DNA from 3 places in the Streptomyces sp. NPDC048415 genome. Region 2 is predicted to be linked to each of the others. Evidence: riboswitches for the same ligand, from Rfam matches in the RefSeq annotation. Region 2 holds a riboswitch; each other region holds the start of a gene.
What was found. Region 2 has a riboswitch for S-adenosylmethionine ahead of thrC (threonine synthase). Riboswitches for the same ligand answer to the same signal wherever they lie in the genome.

Region 1: it holds a riboswitch for S-adenosylmethionine, as region 2 does, so the genes downstream of both, AB0D27_RS36395 (aminotransferase class V-fold PLP-dependent enzyme) here and thrC (threonine synthase) in region 2, are expected to answer to the same signal.
Region 3: it holds a riboswitch for S-adenosylmethionine, as region 2 does, so the genes downstream of both, AB0D27_RS26295 (amino acid ABC transporter permease) here and thrC (threonine synthase) in region 2, are expected to answer to the same signal.

Annotation. Positions count from the first base shown of each region.
Region 1 covers NZ_JBEZKJ010000088.1:9,973-17,123, forward strand. The annotation lists gene AB0D27_RS36380 (rhomboid family intramembrane serine protease) at 137-868, shown strand; gene AB0D27_RS36385 (Lrp/AsnC ligand binding domain-containing protein) at 865-1,146, shown strand; gene AB0D27_RS36390 (serine/threonine-protein kinase) at 1,150-3,303, opposite strand; gene AB0D27_RS36395 (aminotransferase class V-fold PLP-dependent enzyme) at 3,371-4,732, opposite strand; SAM riboswitch class IV at 4,922-5,038, opposite strand; gene trpD (anthranilate phosphoribosyltransferase) at 5,251-6,315, opposite strand; gene AB0D27_RS36405 (cytochrome bc complex cytochrome b subunit) at 6,471-7,151, opposite strand, start outside.
Region 2 covers NZ_JBEZKJ010000129.1:11,451-18,601, forward strand. The annotation lists gene groL (chaperonin GroEL) at 174-1,799, opposite strand; gene AB0D27_RS41310 (cold-shock protein) at 2,083-2,286, opposite strand; gene AB0D27_RS41315 (MoaD/ThiS family protein) at 2,745-3,020, opposite strand; gene thrC (threonine synthase) at 3,017-4,315, opposite strand; SAM riboswitch class I at 4,333-4,484, opposite strand; gene AB0D27_RS41325 (glucosyl-3-phosphoglycerate synthase) at 4,642-5,586, shown strand; gene AB0D27_RS41330 (trehalose-6-phosphate synthase) at 5,666-7,060, shown strand; gene otsB (trehalose-phosphatase) at 7,048-7,151, opposite strand, start outside.
Region 3 covers NZ_JBEZKJ010000045.1:4,756-11,906, reverse strand. The annotation lists gene AB0D27_RS26310 (hypothetical protein) at 1-198, opposite strand, end outside; gene AB0D27_RS26305 (hypothetical protein) at 256-408, opposite strand; gene AB0D27_RS26300 (glutathione S-transferase C-terminal domain-containing protein) at 466-1,245, opposite strand; SAM riboswitch class IV at 1,443-1,588, opposite strand; SAM riboswitch class IV at 1,716-1,824, shown strand; gene AB0D27_RS26295 (amino acid ABC transporter permease) at 2,158-3,162, shown strand; gene AB0D27_RS26290 (amino acid ABC transporter ATP-binding protein) at 3,159-3,944, shown strand; gene AB0D27_RS26285 (ABC transporter substrate-binding protein) at 4,052-5,077, shown strand; gene AB0D27_RS26280 (GNAT family N-acetyltransferase) at 5,203-5,982, shown strand; gene AB0D27_RS26275 (putative leader peptide) at 6,092-6,208, shown strand; gene AB0D27_RS26270 (LLM class flavin-dependent oxidoreductase) at 6,287-7,151, shown strand, end outside.

The sequences.
Region 1 (7,151 bases), on a different contig from region 2:
CCAGTGTCCGTCCAGCGCCAGTCTCCCTGGTGCGTGTGGCTCGTAACCCTACGGCCTGGCGGGTACTCGACGCTCGGCCGTCCACGGCGGCGAGGCGATCTGTGCGCATCGGTCCCGTTACGCCATGCTCTGCACCATGATCAGCAACTGGAGTACGGCGGTCGGCAGGGCGGTGCGGGGTCAGTCGGCGCCGGTGACGTACGGGCTGATCGCCCTGTGCTGTCTGATCTTCGTGATCGGCCCGGCGGCGGGCCTCGATCCCGTGTACGGCACAGGGGATGAGCTGCTGGTCGTCCAGCGGGCCTATTTCCGGCGCTGGGGTGTGGTGCCCACCGAGCTGTTCGGCGGAGCCCCGCGAGAGGCGCTCACCCCCGCCACGGCCCTGTTCATCCATGGCAGCTGGCTTCACCTCCTCGGCAACATGCTCTTCTTCTATGTCTTCGGGGCGATGGCCGAGGAACGGATGGGCCATGTGGAGTTCGCCCTCTTCTACGTGGGCTGCGGCTATCTCGCCCTGCTCGGCTACGCCGCCGCCAACGCCACCTCGCAGCAGTCCCTGGTCGGCGCCTCCGGGGCGATCTCCGCTGTTCTCGGCGCGTTCCTGTACCTGTTCCCCAAGGCCCGGGTGACCAGTCTCTTCCCGTTCCTCTTCTTCCTGCCGCTGCGCTTCCCGGCCTGGGTGGTGCTGCCGTTCTGGGTCACCCTGCAGTGGCTGGCGGCGGGCCGGGACACGTCAGGGCCGGGGGTCGCCTATCTGGCGCACCTGGTGGGCTTCTCCCTCGGCTTCGTCTACGCGTGGGTGCGTTTCGGCCGTACGACTAGAGTGAAGGCCCCAGTGACGGCCCCCGAGGGAGACAACCAGCCGTGATCACCGCGATCGTCCTCATCAAGACCAGCGTGGACCGGATTCCCGAGATCGCCGAGTCGATCGCCGCGCTGGACAGCGTCAGTGAGGTCTTCTCCGTCACCGGCACCTACGACCTGATCGCCATGGTGCGGGTGAAGGCCCACGACGACCTGGCGGACGTCATCCCGGGCAAGATCAGCAAGATCCCGGGCGTGGAGGGCACGGACACGCACGTCGCGTTCCGCACGTACTCCCAGCACGACCTGGAGGCGGCGTTCGCGATCGGGCTGGATTCCTGACGCCTACTCGCTGATGTCGAGGGCGGCGACACCCCGGTTCGTGGCGAGGTAGGCGCGCTTGCCGCGGATCACCGGACGGTGGGTCGAGGCGCCCTCCGCCCCGTCGAAGGACGCCTTCCACAGCTGCTTGCCGCGCCGGTCCAGTGCGTAGAGCCGCGAGCCCAGGCATACGTGGACGGTGTTCGCCACGACCGTGGGATCGCTGTACGCCTGCGAGTCGCTGCGGGAGCTGAAGGTCCACGCCGTGGATCCGTCGGCCGGGTCGAGGGCCACCACGGTTCCCGAGGCGGAGGTGACCACGAGGTCGCCGAGCCGGACGGACGTGAAGTACCTGCTGCCGCCCACCTCGTCGCTGCGCCTCTGCCACTGTCGCCGGCCGCTCGTACTGACGCCGTGCAGCGAGTACTCGCCTCCGGAGCCGACGACCAGGGTGTCGCCGACCGGCGTGGGCCGTCCGGTGTCGATCCCGGCCTGGACCGCCCAGGACCGCCTGCCGTCCTTGACGTCCAGGGCGACCACCGCGTCCGCGAAGGTGCCGACGTACGCCGTGCCGCCCGCCGCGGCCGGCTCGCTGGTCGGGCCGCCCGGCGTGGGGGTTTCCCAGCCCACCCTGCCGTCGGAGGTGTACGCGCGCACGCTGCCGCTGTTGGCCGTGCCGGTCGTCACCAGGACAAGGCCGCCCGCGGCCACCGGGAACTGACTGCCGCCCCCGTTGATCGTCCGCTTCCACCGGACACGGCCTCCCGGGCCGACCGCGTACAGTTCGGCGGCCCCCTCCCCGTCGTCCTCCGTCAGGCAGTAGGCGCCGTCGGCCGTGGCGAGAGGCGGCATGACCGGACTGCCGCTCAGCTGGGTGCGCCAGAGCTTCTTGCCGTCCGGGGAGACGGCGTGCAGCGCGCCGTCCGCGCCCCCGACGTACAACCGGCCGCCGTCGGACGAGGGGACGACGCAGGCACCGTGCCGCCCGCCGAGCCCGCCGGTCTCGTACTGCCAGCCGGCTCCCGTCGACTGCCGTGCGACCGTGGGCGTCACCGCCCCCGAGCCGGGACCGCCCGCCGTGCTCCGCCCGCCCTCGGCGCCCCTGTCCCGCAGCCACCACCAGCCACCGGCCCCCGCCCCGGCGGCGACCACGGCCCCGCCCGCCAGGAACCGCAGGGCGCCCCGCCGCGACGCCGGTACGGGGGTGTCGGCCGGCGCCGGGGCATGGGTGAGCGTCACCGGAGCGACGTACTCGACGCGGCTCCCGCGCTCCTGCGACTCCCGCTCCGGGAGCCAGCGCTCGTCGCCCTCCGGGGGCTTTGGAGCCGTCGTGAACCAGCCCGGGCGGGTGCTCTGACCCAGGGATCGCCCGGTGTGGCCCGCGGCCGCGACGACGTCCTGGGGTGTGGGCCGCTCCTCGGGCTCCGCCCGCAGACACCACTCCACCAGCGGCAGCACCGCCTGCGGCAGCCCGGTCAGGTCGAAGTCCCGCGTCAGGATGCGCAGCAGGATCACCGAGTCCTGGCCCTCCCCGAAGGGCTCACGCCCGCTCGAGGCGTACGCGAGGACCGCGCCGAGCGAGAAGACGTCGCTGGGCGGCCCCACCTCGGCGCCGTTGCGGATCTGCTCCGGCGAGACGTAGCCGACCGAGCCGACGACGGCCCCGGTCCTGGTCAGCGCCGTCGCCTCCAGCGCCCGTACGATCCCGAAGTCGATGACGCGCGGACCGTCGGGCGCGAGCAGGATGTTGGACGGCTTGAGGTCGCGGTGCACCAGACCCTTGGCGTGGATGGCGGCGAGGGCCTCGCCGAGCGCGGCCGCGAGCGTGCGGACCGCGTCCTCGGGCAGCGGGCCGTGGTCGAGCACGGCATCGCGCAGATTCGGGCCGTCCACGAACTCCGTCGCCATCCACGGCCGTTCGCCCTCGGTGTCGGCGTCGACGACGCGCGCGGTGTACGTGCCGGTCCCGCCGACGGTCTGCGCGGCCCGCACCTCCTGGCGGAACCGCGCACGGAAGGTACGGTCCTCGGCGTGTTCGGTCCGCACCACCTTGACGGCGAGGCGGAGTCCGGCCCGTGACGCGGCGAGATAGACCTCGCCCATGCCGCCCGCGCCGAGCCTGCCCAGTACTTCATAGGGACCGATCCGCCGAGGATCCGTCTCGCGCAGCGCCTGCACCCCGTGCTCCCCTGTCCGCCGTACGGCCGCTGAGGGGGAGCGTATACGCCATGTGCTCGTCGGAGGGTCAGACCGCGGGCACGCAACGCCCTTCCTCCGTACGGTAGTTCCACTTGGCGCCGTCCTGGACGAGCTCCTTCACGGCGCCCACGAAGCGCTCGACGTGCTCGTCGGGGGTGCCCGCGCCGAAGCTGACGCGGATGGCGTTGAGGGACTTCTCGCCGGGCGCGGCCTCGGGGGCGCCGCACTCGCCCTGGGTCCCCGGGTCGCTGCCGAGGAGGGTGCGCACCAGCGGGTGGGCGCAGAACAGGCCGTCGCGGACGCCGATGCCGTACTCGGCGGACAGCGCGGCGGCGAAGTGCGAGCTGTTCCAGCCCTCGACGACGAAAGAGATGACGCCGACCCGCGGGGCGTCGTCGCCGAAGAGGGAGAGCACGCGCACTTCGGGGACCTCGGCGAGGCCCGCGCGGACAACGGCGATCAGCTGCTGCTCACGGTCGACCAGCGTGTCGAAGCCGGCCTCCGTCAGCGCCTTGCAGGCGGACGCGATCGAGTAGGCGCCGATGACATTGGGCGATCCGGCCTCGTGACGGGCGGCACTCTCGTGCCACTCCACGTCCACTCCCCCGTCCTCCCGCCGCGACACCTTCCGGCTGGCGCCACCGCCCGCGAGGTAGGGCTCGGCCTCGAGCAGCCAGTCGGATCGGCCCGCGAGGACGCCGGAACCGAAGGGCGCGTACAGCTTGTGCCCGGAGAAGGCGACCCAGTCGACGTCCAGGTCGCGGACGGACACCGGGTGGTGCGGGGCCAGCTGGGCGGCGTCCAGGACGATGCGCGCGCCGTGCGCGTGGGCGGCGGCGGCGAGCTCACGCACCGGCCACAGCTCACCGGTGACATTGGACGCGCCCGTGACACAGACCAGCGCCGGGCCGTACGGGTCCCTGCCCGCGAGGGCGCGCTCCAGAGTGGCGACGGCTTCGTCGGGGGTGCGCGGGGCGTTCAGGTACGTCACCCGGGCATCCCGCCAGGGCAGCAGCGAGGCGTGGTGCTCGGTCTCGAAGACGAAGACCTGGCAGTCGGCCGGAAGGGCGGCGGCGAGCAGGTTGAGCGAGTCGGTGGTCGACCGGGTGAACACCACCTGGTCACGGTCCCGGCAGTCCAGGAACTCGGCGACCGCCTTGCGGGCGTTCTCGAAGAGGTCGGTGGACAGCTGGGACAGGTACCCGGCCCCGCGGTGCACGCTGCCGTAGTACGGGGCGTACGCGGCGACGTCGTCCCACACCCGCTGCAGGGCCGGGGCGCTGGCGGCGTAGTCGAGCGCGGCGTAGGTGACCTCGCCACCGGTGACGAGCGGGACGGTGACATCTCGGCCCAGAACCGGCAGAGGGGCACAAACGGTCTGGTCGGCGGCAGCGGTGGAGACAGACATGGCGAGCTCCTGTGAGAGGCAGGCGGAATCACCGGGCCGGACAGCCCGGACAGGGCGTCTACGGCTCGGGAAAGGTGAAAAGGGGTATGCGGAGGCGGGGCTCTACGCCCTATCGCATTCGCTTGCTCACAGAAGGCTCCCTCGAACGACCAGGACCCCTGGGCTGTGTCCACTCAAAAGAGGGCGAGGGGTCCGCGCTTGCCGTAGACCTCGCTGCCTACGACCTGGTCCTCACCCGGGGCACCCCGCCACGGACGGAGGGTTGCCGGACAGCCGGCCGGGGCCTGATGGCTGTCGCTCATGACCTGCCCAGCATCCTGCCACACGATCTTCCGCACGCAACCCCGCGTCCGCATCGCGGGACGGAGCGGAAACGCCGGAGGGGCTGATTCAGCCCGTCCGGCGTTTGAGGACGAGCGCGAAGCGCGACAAGGGAGGTCTGGGGGGCGGAGCCCCCCCAGATACGGGAAGGGTAGGGGCGGCGGGGGCGAAAACCCTCCCCGCGCCGCCCGCCGGCGTCACGCGTTGCTGGCCGCCACCCACCGCTCAAGGGCCCGCTTCGCGGCCCCCGAGTCGATGGCGTCCGCCGCCATCGCCATCCCCGCGCGCAGCTGATCCACGAGGGGCGCGTCGCCCGGCGACAGAGCGACCAGCGCCGCCGCCGAGTTCAGCAGCACCGCGTCCCGTACGGGACCGCGCTCCCCGTTCAGCAACCGCCGCGCGACATCCGCGTTGTACGACGCGTCAGCGCCCCGCAGCGCCGACACCGGAACAAGGTCGAGCCCCACATCGCGCGGATCGAAGCGCTCCTCGGTCACCTTGCCGTCGCGGACGACCCAGACCCGGGACGTCGCCGTGGTGGTCAGCTCGTCGAGCCCGTCGTCGCCGCGGAAGACCAGCGAGGAGTTGCCGCGCTCGGCGAAGACGCCCGCCACGATCGGCGCCAGCCGCGGATCCGCGACCCCGACCGCCTGCGCCCGCACCCGCGCCGGATTCGTCAGCGGCCCGAGGACGTTGAACGTGGTCCGGATCCCCAACTGCGCGCGCGCGGGCGCCACATGACGCAGCGCCGGATGGAACTTCACCGCGAAGCAGAAGGTGATCCCGGCCTCTTCGGCCACCTCGGCGACCCGCTTGGTCGTCAGCTCCAGATTGACGCCCAGCTTCTCCAGGACATCCGAGGCACCGGACGCCGAGGACGCGGCCCGGTTGCCGTGCTTGACGACCTTGGCGCCGGTCCCGGCGACGACGATCGCGGACATCGTGGAGATGTTCACCGTCTTCGCACCGTCGCCGCCCGTACCGACGATGTCCACCGTCGGTCCCGGCACCTCGATCACGTTCGCGTGCTCGTACATCGTCCGGACGAGCCCGGAGATCTCCTCGACCGTCTCGCCCTTGGCCCGCAGCGCCACCATGAACCCGGCGATCTGCGCGTCCGTCGCCTCACCGCGCATGATGCGGTCCATCGCCCAGGCCGTGTCGTCCGCGCTCTGATCCCGGCCGTCGAGCAGGCCGTTCAGCACCTCGGGCCAGGAACGGCCCGCCGCGGTGTCGCCTCCAGCGGGGTTCACAGCGCTCATAAGCCGCTCCTGGGTCCGTCCCCGAAAGGGACTCCTGTAGATGGGACCACCCTATCCAGGCCAGGGGACGGCAAAGAGCCCCCGTCCATGCAATGGACGAGGGCTCCTGCCGTGGCGATCGACGAGGAATCGGTCAGGAAGGACCGGTCAGGGGATCAGTGGTGGCCGTGGCCGCTCGCGATCTCCTTGTACTCCTCGACGGTGGGCTTGGGGATCTGGTGGGCCTCCCCGTAGTAGCCCTTGCTGAGCTTGGCGCGCAGCCTCTGCAGGCCCTTCACCTTGCGCTCGACACCGTTCTCGTCGACCGTCGGGCCGATCTCGGCCGGGGCGTACTGCTGGTGCGCGGTGAGCGTGTACAGCGAGTCCTGGCTCAGCGGCTCGTGCACCTCGATGAACTCACCGTGCGGCAGGCGCTTGATGATGCCCGACTCGCGGCCGTGCAGCACCGTGTCCCGGTCGCGGCGCTGGAGGCCGAGGCAGATCCGCTTGGTGGCGACGAACACGAGTATCGGCACGACGAAGAACGCGATCCGGACGAACCAGGTGATCGCATTGATCGACATGTGGAAGTGCGTGGCCAAGAGGTCGTTGCCGCCACCGATGAGCATGACGAGGTACCAGCTGATCCAGGCCGTACCGGCGGCGGTCCGGGTCGGGGCGTTGCGCGGGCGGTCCAGGATGTGGTGCTCGCGCTTGTCGCCGGTGACCCAGGACTCGACGAACGGGTAGGCCGCGATCGCGACGAGGACCAGCGGGAAGATCATCAGCGGGATGAACACGCCCAGGACGAGCGTGTGACCCCAGAGGTTGATCTCCCAGCCCGGCATCGTACGGAT
Region 2 (7,151 bases):
TGCACATGCATCAACCGTCCGTCAACGTCAACTGCCTCGCCCGCCAGGGCATTCCGCGGCCCTGAGGCCTGCTCCTGTGATCCCGGCCACGCCCCGAACGCCCGAGGGCGGCACCCCTTGAGAGAAGGGGGGCCGCCCTCGAAACGTAAGGACAGTGATCAACCAGAGGTCGATCAGAAGTCCATGTCACCGCCCGGCATGCCGCCCGGAGCGCCGCCCGCGGCGGCCTTCTCCGGCTTGTCGGCGATGACGGCCTCGGTGGTGAGGAACAGCGCGGCGATGGAGGCGGCGTTCTGCAGGGCAGAGCGGGTCACCTTCGCCGGGTCGATGATGCCTTCGGCGATCATGTCGACGTACTCACCGGTCGCGGCGTTCAGGCCGTGGCCGACGGGCAGGTTGCGCACCTTCTCGACGATGACGCCACCCTCGAGACCACCGTTGACGGCGATCTGCTTGAGCGGGGCCTCCAGGGCGAGCCGCACGGCGTTGGCGCCGGTCGCCTCGTCACCCTCGAGGTCCAGCTTCTCGAAGACGGAAGACGCCTGGATGAGCGCGACGCCACCACCGGCGACGATGCCCTCCTCGACGGCCGCCTTCGCGTTGCGAACGGCGTCCTCGATGCGGTGCTTGCGCTCCTTGAGCTCGACCTCGGTGGCGGCACCGGCCTTGATGACGGCCACGCCGCCGGCCAGCTTCGCCAGACGCTCCTGGAGCTTCTCGCGGTCGTAGTCCGAGTCCGAGTTCTCGATCTCGGCGCGGATCTGGTTGACGCGACCGGCAACCTGGTCCGCCGAGCCCGCGCCGTCGACGATCGTCGTCTCGTCCTTGGTGATGACGACCTTGCGGGCGCGGCCCAGCAGGTCCAGACCCGCGTTCTCCAGCTTGAGGCCGACCTCCTCGGAGATGACCTCGCCGCCCGTGAGGATGGCGATGTCGCCGAGCATGGCCTTGCGGCGGTCACCGAAGCCCGGGGCCTTGACGGCGACGGACCTGAAGGTGCCACGGATCTTGTTGACGACCAGGGTCGACAGGGCCTCGCCCTCGACGTCCTCGGCGATGATCAGCAGCGGCTTGCCGGACTGCATGACCTTCTCGAGGAGCGGCAGCAGGTCCTTGACGTTGCTGATCTTCGAGTTGGCGATCAGGATGTACGGGTCGTCGAGGACGGCCTCCATACGCTCCATGTCGGTGGCGAAGTACGCCGAGATGTAGCCCTTGTCGAAGCGCATACCCTCGGTGAGCTCCAGCTCCAGACCGAAGGTCTGGGACTCCTCGACGGTGATGACGCCTTCCTTGCCGACCTTGTCCATCGCCTCGGCGATGAGCTCGCCGATCTGGGTGTCGGCGGCGGAGATGGAGGCCGTCGAAGCGATCTGCTCCTTGGTCTCGACATCCTTCGCCTGCTCGAGCAGGGCACCGGAGACGGCCTCGACGGCCTTCTCGATACCGCGCTTGAGAGCCATCGGGTTGGCGCCGGCGGCTACGTTGCGAAGGCCTTCGCGGACCAGCGCCTGGGCCAGGACGGTCGCGGTCGTCGTGCCGTCACCGGCGACGTCGTCCGTCTTCTTCGCGACCTCCTTGACCAGCTCGGCGCCGATCTTCTCGTACGGGTCCTCGAGCTCGATCTCCTTGGCGATGGAAACACCATCGTTGGTGATCGTGGGGGCGCCCCACTTCTTCTCGAGGACGACGTTGCGGCCCTTGGGGCCAAGGGTGACCTTGACGGCGTCGGCGAGCTGGTTCATCCCGCGCTCGAGACCGCGCCGTGCCTCCTCGTCGAACGCGATGATCTTGGCCATGTGAAGTGGTCCTCCCGGACGGGGTGGATTGCTCCGGATCGCGCCCGCGCCCGCGACGGACGGCCTGCAAGCCCTGCGGTTCCTTGCCCCACAGGTCTGCGGACCTCACTGGCACGATCCAAGTTCTGTCACTCTCACTAGGAGAGTGCTAACGCCAATGATTAGCACTCGACACCTGCGAGTGCAAGCGCCTCTCGCCAAGTGGAGACGCACGAGGGGCCCGCGTCCCTGGTGGGATGCGGGCCCCTCGGCGTGAGTGCGTCGGTGGTCGTTCGCGCCGGGATCAGACGGCGAGCTTGACCATGTCCGCCTGTGGACCCTTCTGGCCCTGCGAGATCTCGAACTCCACTCGCTGACCCTCTTCAAGGGTGCGGTAGCCGTCCATCTGAATCGCGCTGTAGTGCACGAAGACGTCCGCACCACCGTCGACCGCGATGAAGCCGTACCCCTTCTCCGCGTTGAACCACTTGACGGTGCCCTGAGCCATGCCTAACTCCCCTATTACTGGCCCTTGCACAGATCCGCACTTCGCGGATCCGGGTCAGACCTCACCCCCCAACGATTGGGGGTGTGCGCCGGAACGCGTCGACCGCGGCTGAATGTATCTGTCCAACTGCCGTCTGCAACAGGTCAATCGGACGAGAATTCTGGGCACGGCCGATCGGGAATATACGGAGAATTCGCGAAGATTCAGGGCAAGTCGGGCCCCATAAATGCCATGAAAGGCTTAAAAAGATGGGGACTTTGGCTACTTCTTGTCTGCTGCCGGGCAAGGACTCATATGCGTCCGGCATAAAACTGGCATAGAAAGCGAAGCAGGTTCCCCAACTGTACCGTGCTCAACCAAGCAGAATTGCCCCCTCCGCTTCTCTCACGGAGGGGGCAATTCGATGAACTCTGGGTGACGAGCATTACCTTCGGTAACGGACTCACCGTGTGTGACGGTCAGCCTCCGGCGACGGCCGGGATGATCGAGACGCCCGCGCCGTTCGGCGTCGCCGTCTCCAGCCCCTGCTCGAACCGCACGTCGTCGTCATTGACGTACACATTGACGAAGCGGCGCAGCTTGCCCTGGTCGTCCAGGACGCGGGCGGCGATACCCGTGTGGTTCTTCTCCAGGTCGGAGATGACCTCGGCGAGGGTGGTGCCCTCGGCGCTCACCTCGGCCTTGCCGCCGGTGTAGGTGCGCAGGATGGTGGGGATGCGGACGTTGACGCTCATGATGCGAGGCCAGCCTCTCGGAAGGAGTCGAGGTTCGGGCGGATGGTCGCGGTGAGGCCGGTGTCCGAGGCCACCGCGTCCAGAGTCTTGAGGCCGTCGCCGGTGTTCAGCACGACGGTGGTGAGGGTCGGGTCGAGGACGCCGTTCTCGATGAGCTTCTTCGTCACGCCGACCGTCACACCGCCCGCCGTCTCGGCGAAGATGCCCTCGGTCCGCGCGAGCAGCTTGATGGCGTCGACGATCTGCTCGTCGTTCACATCCTCCACGGCACCGCCGGTGCGGCGCGCGATGTCGAGCACGTACGGCCCATCGGCCGGGTTGCCGATGGCGAGCGACTTGGCGATGGTGTTCGGCTTCTGCGGCCGTACGACGTCGTGCCCGGCCTTGTAGGCGACGGACACCGGCGAGCAGCCCTCGGCCTGCGCGCCGAAGATCTTGTAGGGCTTGTCCTCGACGAGGCCGAGCTTGATCAGCTCCTGCAGACCCTTGTCGATCTTCGTGAGCTGCGAGCCGGAGGCGATGGGCACCACGAGCTGGTCCGGGAGCTTCCACCCCAGCTGCTCGCAGATCTCGTACGCGAGGGTCTTGGAGCCCTCCGCGTAGTACGGGCGCAGGTTGACGTTGACGAAGCCCCAGCCCTCGCCGGCCGGGTCGCCGATCAGCTCGGAGCAGAAGCGGTTCACGTCGTCGTAATTGCCCTCGATGCCGACGAGCTCGCCGCCGTACACCGCGGCCATGACGACCTTGCCCTGCTCCAGGTCGTGCGGGATGAACACGCAGGAACGGAAGCCGGCACGGGCGGCGGCGGCGCCCACGGCGCCGGCGAGGTTGCCGGTGGAGGAGCAGGAGAGCGTGGTGAAGTCGAAGGCGCGGGCGGCCTCGATGGCCTGGGCGACGACGCGGTCCTTGAAGGAGTGCGTCGGGTTGCCCGAGTCGTCCTTGACGAAGAGCTTGCCGGCGTCGACGCCCAGCTCACGCGCCAGGTTGTCGGCCTTGACGAGCTTGGTCCAGCCGGGGTTGATGTTCGGCTTCTCGGCGACGTCCGCGGGGACAGGCAGAAGGGGCGCGTAACGCCAGATGTTCGCGGGGCCCGACTCGATGCGCTTGCGGAGTTCCTCGGTCTCGTAGGCCGAGAAGTCGTACGCGATCTCCAGCGGGCCGAAACACTCCTCGCAGGCGAAGACCGGGCCGAGCGGCACGCGGTGACCGCATTCGCGGCAGGAGAGCGCCGCGGCGGGACCCAGATCGACGGAGGTCGCGGAGTTCGTGGTGCTTGCAACTGTCTGCGCAGCCATGGAGGCGAGGCCCTTTCTCCTCATCTTCCTCACGACGCACTTCGCCGTGAGACGGATTTGGCACCTTCCCTAGCCGGGAGCCTCGCGACGACGACGCAGTCGTACGAGACCGGCTGGAGGGTTGCCGGGGCTTCATCGGGCCGTATCCCTCTGCCCCTCTGGATGAGCGCTATTCGGTTGTACGGGGATGATCTACGCAATGCGATGGTCATCCGCGTTGTTCAAGACTGTAACCGAAGGCCAGGACAGTTGAGATAGTCGTCCGAACCGCGAGATGGATCACACCGTGCGAGACGGGGTGATCAGACAGTGAGGAGCCGCAGACTGTGCTGGAAGAAGTTGAGCGCTGGCTGAGCACACGCTCCTGGTCCGCGACCGATCGCCCGCTCCACAAGCTCATGGCCGCCAAACGCACCACCGGGTCGACGGTCAGTGTCGTACTGCCCGCCCTCAACGAGGAGGAGACGGTCGGCGAGATCGTCGCCGTCATCCGCCACGACCTGATGCGGCAGGTGCCCCTCGTCGACGAGATCGTCGTCGTCGACTCGGGCTCGACGGACCGCACCTCCGAGGTCGCCGCCGCCGCGGGCGCGCGCGTCGTGCACCGCGACGACATCCTGCCGCGGATACCGACCGTCCCCGGCAAGGGCGAGGTCCTGTGGCGCTCGCTGCTCGTGACGAGCGGGGACATCGTCTGCTTCATCGACGCGGACCTCAAGGAGTTCTCGTCCGACTTCGTCTCCGGGATCGTGGGCCCGCTGCTCACCGACCCGGGCGTGGACCTCGTCAAGGCCATGTACGACCGCCCGCTCGGCTCGGCGGCGGGCCAGGGCGGCCGCGTCACCGAACTGATGGCCCGCCCGCTGCTGAACATGCACTGGCCGCAGCTCGCCGGCTTCGTCCAGCCGCTCGGCGGCGAGTACGCGGCCCGCCGCTCCCTGCTCGAACAGCTGCCGTTCCCCGTCGGATACGGCGTCGAGCTGGGCATGCTCGTCGACGCGCTGCACCTCGTGGGCCTGGACGCCCTCGCCCAGGTCGACGTCGGCGTCCGCAAGCACCGCCACCAGGACGGGCAGGCGCTCGGCCGGATGGCTGCCGCGATCTACCGCACGGCCCAGCTGAGGCTGGCCCGGGGCCATCTGATCCGTCCGTCCCTCACCCAGTTCGAACGGGGCAGGGACGGCTTCGAGCCGCGCACCCACTCCGTCGATACGGAGGAACGCCCTCCGATGTCCGAAATCGCCGAATACCGGAAACGAAGGGCCGCCTAGACCGGCGGCCTGAGCCGACGGATTGCATACGGCGCACGGGAACGTTTGAGCGTTTCCACGCCGGGCTAGGTTTCGAGGCATGGCTTCTGCGCACGGTGACCATCGCATCCTCGTCGCGTCCAACCGCGGCCCGGTCTCCTACGGGGTGCGCGAGGACGGCTCGCTGCACGCCAAACGGGGCGGCGGCGGGCTGGTCTCGGGCCTCTCCGCGATCGGACCGGACGCGGGCGCCCTGTGGGTGTGCTCGGCGCTCGGCGACGGAGACCGCGAGGCGGTACGGCGCGGCGTCGGCGAGGAGGGCGTACGGATGCTGGACATCGACGCCGAGGTACACGCCGACGCGTACAACGGCATCGCGAACTCCGTGCTGTGGTTCGTGCACCACATGCTGTACCAGACGCCGCTGGAGCCGGTCTTCGACGCGGAGTTCCGGCGCCAGTGGGCGTCGTACGAGACGTACAACCGGGCGTTCGCCCAGGCGCTGGCCGACGAGGCGGCCGAGGGCGCCGTGGTGGTCGTACAGGACTATCACCTCACCCTCGTCCCCGGCATGCTGCGTGAGCTCCGTCCCGACCTGCGGATCGGGCACTTCTCGCACACCCCGTGGGCGCCGGTGGACTACTTCCGGCTGCTGCCCGGCGACATCGCCGAGCAGGTGCTGCGCGGGATGCTCGGCGCGGACCGGCTCGGCTTCCTCACCCACCGTTGGGCGGACGCGTTCACCGCGTGCGCGGACGCGTTCGTCGGCGGGCTCGGCTCGACCCGGGTCGGGGTGCACGGCCTCGGCGCGGACGCGGACTTCCTGCGGCGGCGGTCGCACGAGGCGGACGTCGACGAGCGGATCGCCGCGCTGCGGGAGCAGATCGGCGAGGGCCGGCGGACGATCGTGCGGGTCGACAGGACCGAGCTGTCGAAGAACATCGTGCGCGGGCTGCTGGCCTACCGGCAGCTCCTGGAGGACCATCCGTCCTGGCGCGAGCGCGTCGTGCACGTCGCCTTCGCCTACCCCTCCCGGCAGGACCTCGTCGTGTACCGCGACTACACCGCCGAGGTGCGGCGCGTGGCCGAGGAGATCAACTCCCAGTATGGGACGCCGGATTGGACGCCGGTCGTCCTCCACGTCAAGGACGACTTCGCCCGCTCGCTGGCCGCCTACCGGCTGGCCGACGTGGCCCTCGTCAACCCCATCCGCGACGGCATGAACCTCGTCGCCAAGGAGGTCCCGGTCGTCTCCGACGAGGGGTGCGTGCTGGTGCTGTCGCGAGAGGCGGGCGCGTACGAGGAGCTGGGCGAGGACGCGGTCTCCGTGAACCCGTACGACGTCATCGGCACCGCCCGCGCCCTGCACGAGGCGCTGACCATGCCCTTCGGCGAACGGGCCGAACGCACCAAGCGACTGGCCGCCGCCGCCACCGCTCTGCCGCCCGCCCAGTGGTTCCTGGAGCAGCTGCGCGAGCTGGATCAGCCCAGTTGAGCCGCGAGCGTCGACAGTAGTCGTACGACCCCTGCCGGGCCGTCCACCACCAGGTCGGCCCGGTCGGCCAGTTCCGCGACCTCCGAGCTGC
Region 3 (7,151 bases), on a different contig from region 2:
CTCCCCGAGACCGCGGTAGTCGAAGGCGAGGACGCCGAACCCGGCATCATGGAACCGTCTCGCGAACAGATCCGTACCCGGCTCCTTGGCCACCGTGAAGCCCCCGGCCATGATCACGCACACGCCGTTGGTCCCCGGATAGTGCCAGGCGGCACACTCCGTGCCACCGCTGGCGAAACGAACCTTCTCTCGGTCCATACGAGGCCTCCTGTGATGTCTGTGTCCAGGAGGGCGCCGGCGGACTGGAGTGTGACATCACTTCAGGACATCGGACTTCTTATTCAAACCGAAGTCCCCGGAAGCGGGGGCGGTGGCATGGCCCTGTTCGATGAGCCGGGTGTGCGGCAGCAGATCGGTGGACTCGAAGCGGACGCCGGGTTCGAAGCCGGGCGACCGGCACAGGGTCATGGCCCCTGTGCCGGGCCGGCGTCCCTCGGCTCCATCAGTCAGGGATGCCCGGCCGGCTCATCCACGATGCGGGGCGAAGGCCGGGTGGGCGTCGAGGCGTCGTACGTACTGGCTGAGGTTCGCGTACGGGGCCAGCGCGTCGGCCGGGTCGAGGTGGAGGAGCGCCACCCACAGATCTACGTCCGCGGCGGTCAGTTCATTGCCCAACACATAGGGAGCTGAGGCAAGTTGACGCTCGAGCAGGTCCAGCGCCGCCGACCGGTCCTCGGGTCGAGCGGTCGGGGCGAGGTCCTGCTCGAGGAGGTCACGCAGGGCGTCGATGTCCGCGGCGAGGGCCGGTGCACGCAGCGAATGGACGCAGGACTCGTCGCGGCCGGACAGCAGACCCGCGAGGTCGCGCAGGATGTCGGGCGTGTGATTGCTGACGACGCGTCCGCTCCACCGGTCGCACAGCGCGGGCGCCGTCAGCGGACCGTCGTAGTGGTGCCACGTGGCCTCGTAGGCCCTGCGCAGGGAGGCGAGCGTGTCGGGTGTGTCGGCGGGACACACCAGGGTGCTCGTGGCGACCGAGTCCCTCAGGCCCAGCAGATCGAGAGTGATCGAGACGCGCAGCGAGAGCGGACAGCCCGCGGACAGGTACAGCTGATAGCGGTGCGGTGCCGGATAGAAGCCACCGGCGAGACCGATACCGATACGGCTGCGGAAACGGTGCGGGCGGAGGGACGGCGCGGCGACCCGCGGACGGGGGATCGCGTCAAGTGAGCCGGAAGCGCACGGAGTTGGGGTACATGTGCTGGAACTGCCGGCGTTCGAGGCGTGCGACATTGTCTCGGGCATGACTCTCCAGGGGATGCGAAGGCCACGGCCGCCTTGTGGGCACCGCGGCGGAACGGAGTGACTGCGCTTCGTACCGGTCCGGGTCGAGCGGACTAGTAGGCGCTGGAGACACGCGACAGATCGATGTGCAGGCGCCTCGTCAAGCCGTTCCTGGGCAAACTTCCCACCGGTCTCACACTCGGGGCTCGCGAGACGCGAGACCACGCTTGTCCCGCCGCACCGGCGGAACCCGGTCGTCACCCGGGGCACCCCGTCGCGGTGGAAGGGTTGCCTGCCAGCGGGCCGGGGCCGATGACCGCACGAGCAGGGGAACCCCGCCCGAGCGGCGCTGACAATCGTGACCGTCCCCGCCAGTGTCGGTGCGCCCGGTGAGGCCGTCAAGACGGCGAGACGCAGTCTCACCAGGTGGTCATCCGGGCCGTTGAGCGTTGACATTCTTTTGGGTACCTGCCTAACTTACGCCGCAGATCGGTCATGAGTGTCAGCGACAAGCCCTGGCTCGCTGGCCGGCAACCCTCGCATCGCGGTGGGGTGCCCCAGGTGACGACCGGACCGGATGATGTTCGGTAAGCGCGAGGCCCCAGCGGCCGGAAAAGTGACGGTGACGGCGATGTACGCAGCACAGGGGACGGCCGCACGGCGGCCCCGCTGCGTACTGCTGTGCGCGAACCGCAGCGTCGACCTGCTCCGCGTCAACAGCGCGCTGTGTACCGCCTCGTGCCGCGCCCACTGTCAAGGCTGACGGTTCTCTGAATCCCTGACGTGCACCGCTTCGCGGTGTTCGCTCACCCTCCCCGCCAGCCCCCGCGCCGTGCGCCGCCGTGCGCCTCGTCCCGCCGAGCCGTTTGCGCTCAGCGGTGCCGTCCCGCCGCCTGCCCGGTCCGGGGTGTCCGAATTCGCTGGAGCCCCTTCATGAGTCAACATCCCGGCATCGCTGTGTCCTCCGGATCAGCGCCCCCTGCGGAGGCGAGCCCTGGCTCCGAATCCCCCGCCGAACCACGTCCGTTGGCGGCGCAGCGCGTTCTTCCGCTGCGGCGCCCCGGTCGCTGGATCATCACGGCCGTCGTGCTGGTGCTGGTCGCGCAGGTCGGGCACGGACTCGTGTCCAACCCGTTCTACCAGTGGGATCGCTTCGGGTACTGGTTCCTTCGGCCGACGATCCTCGACGGACTGCTCATCACCCTCGAAGTGGCCTTGTACAGCGCCGTGTTGGGACTGCTCGGCGGCATCCTGCTCGCGCTGGGCAGACTCTCCCGCAGCCCGGTGCTGCGTGCCGTCAGCTGGGTCTACACCTGGCTGTTCCGCTCGGTGCCGCTGATCGTGGTCCTGCTGTTCCTCTACAACTTCAGCGCGCTCTACAAGACGCTGAGCCTCGGAGTGCCGTTCGGCCCCGCCTTCTTCAGCTTCGACGAGTCCCGCCTCGCCACCGACATGGTCGTCGCGGTCGTCGGCCTGAGCCTGAACGAGGCGGCGTACGCCTCCGAGGTGGTGCGCGGCGGCATCCTCTCCGTCGACCAGGGCCAGCACGAGGCCGCCTCCGCGCTCGGTCTGCCCAAGGGTTACCAGTTCACGAAGATCGTCTTCCCGCAGGCCCTGCGGTCCATCACTCCGAACTACGTCAACCAGCTGATCGGTCTGATCAAGGGCACCTCGCTGGTCTTCTACGTGTCACTGCTCGACCTGTTCGGCTCGGTGCAGAGCATGGGCAGTACCTACCCCGGCGACATCGTGCCGCTGCTGCTGGTCGCCACCGTCTGGTACCTGATCCTCACCAGCGTCGTGTCCGTCGCCCAGTTCTACGTCGAGCGGTACTTCTCGCGGGGCGCGCTGCGCACCCTGCCGCCGACCCCCTGGCAACAAGTACGCACCGGGCTGCGTGACCTGCGGGCCCGTGTCCGAAGGGAGACGGCGATATGACCACCGAGACGCTCGGGATCCGTCCGGCCGCGGTCGAGGTCCATGAGGTACACAAGTGGTACGGCACCCAACGGGTGCTGGACGGCGTGGAGTTGGAGGTGCAGCCCGGAGAGGTCACAGTGATCATCGGGCCGTCCGGTTCCGGCAAGTCCACGCTTTTGCGGGTGATCAACCACCTGGAGAAGCCCGAGATCGGTCATGTCAGCCTGAACGGCGAGCTGATCGGCGTACGCCGGCACGGCGAGCGGCTCAAGGAGCTGAGCGAGCGGGCGATCCTGGCCCAGCGCAGCCGGATCGGCTTCGTCTTCCAGAACTTCAACCTCTTCCCGCACCTGACCGTGCTGGACAACGTGGCCGCTGCCCCGGTGGCGACCGGCCGGCTGAAAAAGCCCGAGGCCCAGGAGCTGGCGCGCGAACTGCTCGCCCGGGTCGGCCTGGGCGACAGGACCGCCGCCTATCCACGGCAGTTGTCGGGCGGCCAGCAGCAGCGGGTGGCCATCGCACGTGCCCTCGCCCTTCGGCCCGGAGTCATCCTCTTCGACGAACCCACCTCCGCGCTCGACCCCGAACTGGTCGGCGAGGTGCTGGCCGTCATCAAGGACCTGGCCACCAGCGGCGCAACCCTCGTCATCGTCACCCATGAGATCGGCTTCGCCCGCGAGGTCGCGGACCGGATCGTCTTCATGGACGGCGGCCGGATCGTCGAACAGGGGGCGCCCGCCCGGGTGTTGGAGCACCCGGAACACGAACGGACCAGGGACTTCCTGAGCAAGGTGCTCTGATCCCGCCGCTCACCCCGTGCTCCGATCCGGCCGGTTACCCCCTCAGCCCGCGACCCGCCCGGGATCGCGTCCCCCACACCCTCACCGCTCACCGAACAAGGACAACCATGCGCACCCTCCGTCAGCCCAGCAGACTCCTTCGCGGCCTCACCGCGTCCGCCGCCGTGGCCGCCCTCGCCACCGGGCTCGCCGCGTGCGGCGGCGACAGCGACGCGGCCACCAAGTCCGACAGCGCGGCGTCCGGAACGGTCACCGTGGGCGCGCTGTCCAACGGAGCCGCGCAGCAGACCGGCCTCAAGGTCTCCGAGGTGAAGTCCATCAGCGCCGAGCTGCCCAAGACGGTGACCAAGAGCGGCAAGCTGGTCGTCGGCGTCGGCGCCCTGCCCGCGGGATTCCCGCCACTGGCGTACGTGGGCCAGGACCAGAAGACCCTCACCGGCGCCGAACCCGACCTCGGCCGGCTGGTGGCCGCCGTCCTCGGACTCAAGCCCGAGGTGAAGAACTCGACCTGGGAGAACCTGTTCGTCGGCATCGACAGCGGCAAGGTCGATGTCGCCTTCTCCAACGTCACCGACACCGAGGAGCGCAAGAAGAAGTACGAGTTCGCCTCCTACCGGCAGGACAACCTCGCCTTCGAGGTGCCGAAGAAGAGCACCTGGAACTTCGACGGCGACTACAAGAACCTGGTCGGCAAGACCGTCTCGGTGAGCGCGGGCACCAACCAGGAGAAGATCCTGCTGGAGTGGAAGGCGAAGCTGGCGAAGGAAGGCAAGAAGTTCACCGTCAAGTACTTCCAGGACAACAACAGCGTCCATCTGGCGCTGTCCAGCGGGAAGATCGACGCCTACTTCGGGCCCAACCCCGGCATCGCCTACCACATCACCCAAGTCGCGAAGACCCCCAACCCGACCCGTAACGCGGGCAAGTTCTCCGGCGCCGGCGAAACCCTCCAGGGTCTGATCGCGGCGACCTCGAAGAAGGACAGCGGGTTGGCCAAGCCGGTCGCCGACGCGATCAACTACCTGATCGAGAACGGCCAGTACGCCAAGTGGCTCGCCGCCTGGAACCTCTCCAACGAGGCCGTCAGCACCTCCCGGATCAACCCGCCCGGGCTGCCGCTCGACAACTCCTGATCAGCTGCCCCGGGCAGGCTGCCCATACGGGGGACTCCGCCGCCGCGACAGGCCACCACGGCTCTCGCCGGGGGCGGGGTCATGGGCCCTCGGCCACCCACGAGTTACGGAGATCCGACACCGCCATGTCCACCAGCGTCCATCCGGCTTCACCACCCGGGCCGCCTCACCCACCACTGCCGCGGGCCGTCGCGCCGCAGAGTCCGGCGGCACCGCACATCCTGGACAACGCCGCCTGGGCCGCGCTGACCGGTCCGCACGCCCCGCTCGCCGAGCGCGTCGGCAGCGCCGCCCGCTATCCCCTGGACGTCTCCCCGTTCACGGCCCTCGCCGACCCGGCCGACCCCCGCGCCTGGGACGACCTGGCCGCACTCGTCGGACCGGGAACCGTCACCCCCGTGACGGGGGTGCAGAACGCTCCCGACGGCTGGGAAACCGTGGAACGCGGCCAGGGCGTACAACTCGTCGACACCGCGCTGCGCGCCGAACCCGACCCGGAAGCGGTGCGGCTCGGCCCCGAAGACGTCCCCGAGATCCTCGAGCTGATCGCCCTGACCCAGCCCGGCCCCTTCCTGCCCCGCACGATCGAGCTCGGCACCTACCTCGGCATCCGGCACCGCGGACAACTGATCGCCATGGCCGGTGAACGGCTCCGGCCGCCCGGCTGGACCGAGATCAGCGCCGTCTGCACCCACCCGGACCACCGCGGCCGGGGCCTGGCCACCCGACTTGTGCGCGCGGTCGCGGCAGGCATCAGAGGCCGCCAAGACACGCCTTTCCTGCACGCCTCCGCGGCCAACACCGGCGCGATCCGCCTCTACGAGTCGATCGGCTTCACCCTGCGCCGCCGCTCGAATTTCCTGCTGGTCCGGACTCCGGGCGGTCACCAGGAAGAAACGGCATAGCCGTACCGTTGTGAACGTCAAGGACGATGCGAAGCCCGTACGGGGATTCGCGAGCACGAGGCCGGTGAGACCTCTGGTCCACCGAGCCGGAAGGGCGGAGGTGACGCACGTGCGACAGGTTTCCCGCCTCCGTGTCGCGAAGCTCGCCCCTCGCCGCCGCGTGCACCTGTACTCCCGGCCGCACATCGACCTGCAGCGCGTGGCCGGCGCGCTCTGTTGCTCCTGACCTGTTGCCCTCGCAGCCGTACCCTCCTTTCCTTCACGGGCCGGCTCCTCATACGGTCGATCAGGAAGGCACCCCCTCGTGTCCTCAGCACCCTCTTCCCTGCCCTCTTCCCTGCATCTCGCCGTCGCCCTCGACGGCGCGGGCTGGCACCCGGCCGCATGGCGCGAGCCGGTGGCTCGGCCCCGCGATCTGCTTACCGCCTCCTACTGGACCGACCTGATCACGGAAGCCGAACGCGGCCTCCTCGACTTCGTGACCATCGAGGACGCCCTCGGGCTCCAGTCGTCGCGCTTCCTCGAGCCGGACGGGCGGACGGACCAGGTGCGCGGACAGCTCGACGCCGTCCTGATCGCCGCCCGCGTCGCACCGCTGACCCGCCACATAGGACTGATACCGACCGTGGTGGCCACCCACACGGAGCCCTTCCACATATCGAAGGCGATCGCCACCCTCGACTATGTGAGCGCCGGCCGTGCGGGCCTGCGGGTCCAGGTGTCGGCACGCCGGAACGAGGCCGCTCACTTCGGCCGCCGCGAGTTTCCCGCGTTCCGTATCGAGGACCTGGAGAGTCCGGACGTCCGGGATGTGACCCGCGACCTCTTCGACGAGGCCGCCGACTCCATCGAGGTCGTGCGCCGGCTGTGGGACAGCTGGGAGGACGACGCCGAGATCCGGGACGTCGCCACCGGCCGGTTCATCGACCGCGACAAGCTGCACTACATCGACTTCGAGGGCAAGCACTTCAGCGTCAAGGGCCCCTCCATCACACCCCGCCCGCCGCAGGGCCAGCCGCTGGTCAGCGCCCTCGCCCACGAGACCGGCACGGGCGCGCCGTTCCGGCTGGTGGGACGCTCCGCCGACATCGGATACGTCACTCCGCACGACGCCGAGCAGGCACGGGCCATCGTCGGCGCCGTCCGCGCCGAACAGGACGCGGCCGGGC